3 regions of the Peterkaempfera bronchialis genome follow, and region 1 is predicted to be linked to each of the others. Evidence: riboswitches for the same ligand, from Rfam matches in the RefSeq annotation. Region 1 holds a riboswitch; each other region holds the start of a gene.
What was found. A riboswitch is a leader RNA that binds a small molecule or an ion and turns the genes downstream of it on or off. The one in region 1 is predicted to bind cyclic di-AMP.

Region 2: linked by a shared signal. The riboswitch ahead of C7M71_RS06480 (C40 family peptidase) and the one ahead of C7M71_RS01865 (C40 family peptidase) in region 1 are both predicted to bind cyclic di-AMP.
Region 3: linked by a shared signal. The riboswitch ahead of C7M71_RS13850 (M23 family metallopeptidase) and the one ahead of C7M71_RS01865 (C40 family peptidase) in region 1 are both predicted to bind cyclic di-AMP.

The regions. Positions count from the first base shown of each region.
Region 1 is NZ_CP031264.1:421,700-423,891, forward strand. Features, by position in the region: gene C7M71_RS01860 (DUF1707 SHOCT-like domain-containing protein) at 1-284, opposite strand, end outside; cyclic di-AMP (ydaO/yuaA leader) riboswitch at 1,039-1,231, shown strand; gene C7M71_RS01865 (C40 family peptidase) at 1,234-1,821, shown strand; partial or broken gene C7M71_RS01870 (8-amino-7-oxononanoate synthase) at 1,892-2,192, opposite strand, start outside.
Region 2 is NZ_CP031264.1:1,484,109-1,486,300, reverse strand. Features, by position in the region: gene C7M71_RS06485 (C40 family peptidase) at 1-740, shown strand, start outside; cyclic di-AMP (ydaO/yuaA leader) riboswitch at 1,093-1,243, shown strand; gene C7M71_RS06480 (C40 family peptidase) at 1,256-2,192, shown strand, end outside.
Region 3 is NZ_CP031264.1:3,128,966-3,131,157, reverse strand. Features, by position in the region: gene C7M71_RS13855 (MFS transporter) at 1-698, shown strand, start outside; cyclic di-AMP (ydaO/yuaA leader) riboswitch at 909-1,130, shown strand; gene C7M71_RS13850 (M23 family metallopeptidase) at 1,143-2,060, shown strand; gene C7M71_RS13845 (hypothetical protein) at 2,166-2,192, opposite strand, start outside.

The DNA of each region.
Region 1 (2,192 bases):
ACGGGCTCGGCGGCCGTCCACGGCCGCGCGGCGGTGCCGTCCGAGGGCCCGCCCGCGCCGGGCTGGTCCACGGCGGGCAGATCGCGGGTCAGCGGGGCGAGCTCGGCGAGCGTACGGGCGGCGTAGGCCGCCTCCAGCCGCTCCGCGTGCTCCTCGGGGGCCAGCCGGCCGTGGGCGAGGGCTTCGGCGAGCACGGCGGCGGTGCGGTCGCGGTCCTCGTCGGCGGCGCGCATCTCCACGGGGGCGGCGGGGGCCAGGCTCTGGGCGGGTACGGAAGCGGTCACCGGTCACTCCTGCGGCTGCGGGCGGGCTCGCGTCCAGAACACGATATATCGCGTGATGCGCGGGGGTAAACGCGCTACCGCGACCCAGTCGCGAGTGGCAACCCGGACTCCGCTTGCGGCGAGCGCGCATGGAGGCGCCCACAGCGCACAGAAGCAGAAGGAGCGCGAACCCACGCGCGGAGACCCTGGGACGGGCCGCTACGGGCGTCGTGGGGACAGCGGGGACTGCGGGGGCTGCGGGTGGCGCATCGGGCGAGCGCATCGGTCGGCGTCGAACAGCTGACCCGGCCTCACTCCCCCAGCGCGGATGCCTCCCCTGACAACGCGTCGGCGCGCGATGCGTGACGGGGTCAACCTCCGCAGCGCCCCGGACGGGTGAACGGACCACCCGGACGGACCCGGATCCGGCGTGTCGCCCACCTGATGGAGTTGACTACCCCGAATGCAGGAACGGAGCGTTCCGGAAGGGCCGTCAGACGGGGTCGGAAACCCCCGCTCGGAGCCCTCGCAAGGGGGCGCATAAGCGCAGGTGAAACGCGGGTTTTCGATTTCTTCGGACCCTTCCGGGAAGGGCTCCGACGCGATGGCGCGAACTGGCCTTCAAGCTACCGATCGGCCGGGTGACAAGAGTCACAATCCCCGGCCTCAAGATGAAGATGGCTCAGAAATCTGCCAATACTGGCCGCCGAACGCGACAAGTCCCCGTCACCATGGCGGGGCGGTCCGGCCGGACGCCTAATCTCGCCACCGGTCCGGACGCCAGGCGCGAACTCGATTTCGGCGAGAGCGGGAGACCCGAGCACGGCGGGGTGGGAGAGCCTCCGTCGCGGCAGTGCCGCGGCAAGGGCCCATCACCACCCCTTGGGGTGAAGCCACTTCGGTGGCCGGGCAGCTTTCGGTGCCCGAATCCGACAGGTCATCTTTCGCAGGCGGTTCCGGAAGGACTCGCATGTCTGCGACACCTCGCACCCATGCCCCCGCGCACCACGGCGCCCAGGCCGTTCCCGCCCCCGCAGGGCAGGACGGCGCCGAGGAGGGCAGCGATAGCCCCTCCCACCAGGGGCGTCGCGTCGGACCGCAGCGGGGCCGACTGATCAACCGCGTCGGAGCCACCGCCGTGCTGACGGCGGCAGCGGTGGCCGGCGTGGGCCTGGCACCCGGGCTCGGCACCCAGGCCGACGCCGCGACGCTGTCCGCCAAGGCGCTGCGGATCGCGGCGGCCAAGAGGGGGGCGCCGTATGTGTTCGGGGCCGCCGGACCGAGCCGGTTCGACTGCTCCGGTCTGGTGATGTGGTCGTACCGGAAGGCGGGCAAGAACCTGCCACGCACCGCCCAGGCGCAGTACAACAAGACGCGCCACATCGGGCAGAACAGCCGTCGGCCAGGGGATCTGGTCTTCTTCCATCGGGGTTCCAGCGTTTACCACGTCGGTATCTATGCCGGGTCGGGCCGGATCTGGCACGCACCGCACCGCGGCGCACGGGTGCGGCTGGAGCGGATCTGGACGAAGAGCGTCTGGTACGGCCGGATCGGCTGAACCGGAATGCTGATATCCACGTGGGCTCCATTCGGCCGAATGGAGCCCGCCGAATGGCGCGTTCATGGGTTTACCGGGGATCGGCATTCCATGGCGCTGTGCGGGAAATCACGTTTACGGCCAGGTCGAGCTGAGCGTCGGTCAGGTCGCCACGGGCGGTCAGGCGCAGCCGGGAGTGACCGTCGGGGACGGACGGCGGCCGGAAGCAGCCGACGGCGACTCCGGCCGCCCGGCAGTCGGCGGCCCAGGTGACCGCCGCCTCCGGAGCGGGCGCGCGTACCGAGACCACGGCCGCGTCGGGGGTGTTGGCCGGCAGTCCGGCGGCGGTGAGGCGGGCGGCGAGCTGCCGGGCGGTCTGCCGGGCGCGGGCG
Region 2 (2,192 bases), 1.1 Mb from region 1:
ACCTGGGAGCGCTGGCGTCCGCGCAGTACCGGTCGGGCGGCATCGACCCCACCGTCCAGCTGATGCTCTCCTCCAACCCGGACGAGTTCCTGGCCAAGGCGTCCTCCACGGACCAGGTGAGCGCCCAGCAGGCCGACGCGCTGCGGCGGCTCCAGGAGCAGCAGCGCCTCCTGGACCAGCAGAAGGCGGAGGCGTCGTCCACGCTGGCCGAGCTGGACCGCACCACCCGCGAGCTCAAGCAGAACAAGTCGCAGATGCAGACCCGGCTGCACGATGCCCAGGCGCTGCTCAACACCCTCACCGTGCAGGAGCGCGCGGCGCTGGACGCGGCGGACGCGCGGGCCTCGCGCGGCGGTGCGGAGCGGGTGGACCTCGGCAATCTGCCGCCGGCCCACGGCTATGCGGCCGTCGCCGTGCAGGCGGCGCTCAGCAGGCAGGGCATGGCCTATGTCAGCGGCGCGACCGGTCCGTCCACCTTCGACTGCTCCGGTCTGATGCTCTGGGCCTACAGCCAGGCCGGTGTGACGCTGCCGCGTATCGCCTCAGCGCAGGGCACGGTGGGTACCAATGTGCCCTCGCTCTCCCAGGCGCAGCCGGGCGACCTGATCATCTATTACGGCGGCAGCCACGTCGGCATGTACATCGGCAACGGGATGGTGGTGCACGCGCCGCGTCCCGGAAAGTCGGTCGAGGTCGTCTCGGCGACCTCCATGCCGATCTCGGTGATCCGGCGCGTCTGACCGCACATCACGGTCCATTCGTCATGGACCTTCAGTAATCCCCTCGGGCCCGGCATTTCGGACATGCCGGGCCCGAGGGCTGTCTCCGGCCCACGTGAGGTCCGCCACGCCCGGACCGGCCTCCTGGGGCGTCCGGACCGCCCTTCGGTCACCCCAGGGTCATGTCGTGGCTACCCCTGGTGGCAATTTCCAAGAAATCTCGCTGCCGTTCAGACTTTTTACCTACAAGGATTTGAACGGATCACAGTTCAGTTACTAGTGTCTGGCGGGAGCCACCGCGAAGTGATCTCCCGACCCGGGTGACGGCGGCGGCTCCCGCCGAGTTCGAGAAGCGGCAGGGCAGGTCTCTGTCCTCCAGGGGATGCCGTCGGATCGGAGCCGGGGAACCACTTCCTCGGGGTGAATCGGCGTCAGGGCCGACTGTGAAGTCGGCTGAGGCGTCGTAGGGCATGCTTCCAGCCCGAACCCGTCAGCTCACCCGGTAGGCGGCCGTAGGAAGAATGGAGCCCGCCTTCGTGGCGTCCCACCGCCGTCCCAAGCAGCCGAGCCGCGCGCGGATCTCTGTCCTCACCGCCGCAGCCGCAACCGCCGTTGCCATATCCGCCCAGGCGGGTACCGCCAGCGCGGCCCCCAAGCCGACCAAGGAGTCCGTGAAGGCCCAGGTCGACAAGCTCAATGAGCAGGCCGAGGTCGCGACGGAGCAGTACAACGGGGCCAAGGAGAAGCAGCAGCAGCTCCAGAAGCAGGTCAACAACATCCAGGACCAGGTCGCCCGCCAGCAGTCCGAGGTCTCCGCGATGCAGGGCACCCTGGGCCAGCTCGCCTCCTCCCAGTACCGCTCGGGCGGCATCGACCCCACCGTCCAGCTGATGCTCTCCTCGGACCCGGCGCAGTTCCTGGACAAGGCGTCCTCGCTGGACCAGGTGAGCAGCCAGCAGGCGGACACCCTGAAGCAGCTCCAGCAGAAGCAGCGCAAGCTCGACCAGGACAAGGCCGAGGCGCAGCAGAAGCTGGCCGAGCTGGACCGCACCGCCAAGGAGCTGAAGAGCGCCAAGAGCGAGGTCCAGCAGAAGCTCTCCAAGGCTCAGTCGCTGCTCAACACCCTCACCGCCCAGGAGCGCGCCGCCCTCCGGGCTGCCGAGGCCGCCTCCGCCGAGCGCGCCTCCCGTGCCGCCCCCCGCGCCGGCCTGGACACCTCCACCGGCAGCGGCTCCGCCAGCACGGTGGGCGCCTCCAGCTACGCCGCCGCAGCGATTGCCGCCGCCGAGACCCGGCTGGGCTCGCCGTATGTCTACGGCGCCACCGGTCCGTCCACCTTCGACTGCTCCGGTCTGATGCTGTGGGCGTACCAGCAGGCCGGGATCACGCTGCCGCGCACCTCCCAGGCGCAGGCCGGTGCGGGCACCTCCATGGGTACCAGCCTCGCCAACGCCAAGCCCGGCGACCTGATCA
Region 3 (2,192 bases), 2.7 Mb from region 1:
GGCGCTCCATCGGCTTTGTCACCATCGCCCGCACCATGGTGCGGCTCTACCCGGGCCGCACGGTGCTGGGCCTCTCGCTCTTCATCGGCCAGGCGTTCCTCTACAACGCGGTGACCTTCGGGTACGCGACCATCCTCACCACCTTCTTCGCCGTGCCCAACGGCTTCACCGGCTACTACTTCGCGGTGATCTGCGTCGGCAACTTCATGGGCCCGCTCCTCCTCGGCCCGCTCTTCGACTCGGTCGGCCGCAAGCCGATGATCTCCGGCACCTACCTCCTCTCCGGGGTGCTGCTGCTGGGGACGGCGGCGCTCTTCCGCAGCGGCGCGCTGTCGGCGGTCACGCTGACGCTCTGCTGGACCGTGGTGCTCTTCTTCGCCTCGGCGGGCGCCAGCTCGGCGTACCTCACGGTGAGCGAGGTCTTCCCGATGGAGACCCGGGCGCTGGCGATTGCCTTCTTCTACGCGGTGGGTACGGCCGTCGGCGGCATCTCCGGCCCGCTGATCTTCGCCGACCTGGTCTCCACCGGGAAGACCGCCGACACGGCGCTGGCGTTCTCGCTCGGCGCGGCGCTGATGATCGCGGCGGGGGTGGTGGAGCTCTTCCTCGGGGTGAAGGCGGAGCGGCGCGGTCTGGAGTCGATCGCCATGCCGCTGACCGCAGAGGAGCCGGAGGTGTCGGGTACGGCACCGGCCTGACGACACGCCCGGCGGCACACCTGACGCTCGGTGACCGACTCCTGACGGGGCGGAAGGGGAGGGAAGCCGCAGGTCCTTTCATCTACGACAAATCACCCCTCGTGCCGCTGTCGTCTCCTTTCGCATCTTCCAAGTGGCTTGGAATCGCGGCGTCCTGGGATTAACGTTTGATAACGCAGCGCGGTTGCAAACGCCGTACCAGGACGGCACCGTGCGCCATCGCCTAATCCTCAGGGCGTCGTCCTCGCGGCGCCCGGGAGCCGGGGAACCACCGTTCCTTGGGGTGAATCGGCCGAACGGACCTGCCCGCGCCCTGACGGAGCGTGACCATGCGCGCTTCCGCCCGGGCACGACTCCAGGCCCCGAAGGCCGTAGGAGACCTTCCTGCTCCGAACCCGTCAGCTAACCCGGTAGGCGAGAGGGAAGGAAAGGAGTACGCCTACCGTGGCGTCGTCGTACCGTACCGAGGGCATGCCCTCGACCCTGTCCGCGCCCGCCGAGCAGCCCTGGGGCGCCGTCCACGAGCCCGTCCCCGCCTTCGGCGGCGACCCGGACCGTGGCCGCCACCGGCTGCCCAAGCAGCGCAGCGGGAACATGGGCTCCTCGGCGGTGATAGGCGTCGCCGCGATGGCCGCCACCCTGGGCACCACGGGCTTCACCAGCTACGCCGCCACCACCTCGGCCGAGCACGCCGACGAGGCCCATGAGACCGCCTTCGCCGAGGCCACCGACCCGGGCCTGGCCCTCGCCGCCCGCATCCAGGCGCAGGCCGACAGCCAGCGCACCGCCGCCGACGAGTCGGCCCGCCTCCAGGCCGCCCGGGAGGCCGAGGCCAAGCGCGCCGTCCAGGAGCAGGCCGCCGCCGAGGCCGCCGCCAAGGACCTGGTCGCCAAGCGGGCCCAGGAGGCCCGGGAGAAGAAGGAGGCCGAGGAGCGCGCCGCCCGCGAGGCGGAGCGCAAGCTGCTCGGCACCTTTGCGATCCCGGTCTCCGGCTACACCCTCACGGCCGGGTTCGGGCAGGCCGGCTCCTACTGGTCGCACCTGCACACCGGCCTGGACTTCGCCGTCCCCACCGGAACCCCCGTCAAGGCGCTGGGCATGGGTGAGATCACCTCGGCCGGCTGGTCGGGGGCGTACGGCTACCGCATCATCGAGACCCTGCCGGACGGCACCGAGATCTGGTACTGCCACCTGTCGTCGATCGTCCAGGGCTCCGGCGGCGTGAAGCCCGGCGACGTCATCGCCCGCTCCGGCGCCACCGGCAATGTCACCGGCCCGCACCTGCACCTGGAGGTCCGGCCCGGCGGCGGTGCGCCGATCGACCCCCGGCCGTGGCTCCAGTCGCACGGCCTGGACGTCTGAGACCCGCGCGTCCGCGCTGCCCCTCCCGACTCCGACGGCCCCGGTGATCATCCCCCCGACACCGGGGCCGTCGGCCTGCCCGGATCGCACCGGATCAGGACCGGCTCAGGCGCGGCGGTCCGCCACGACATA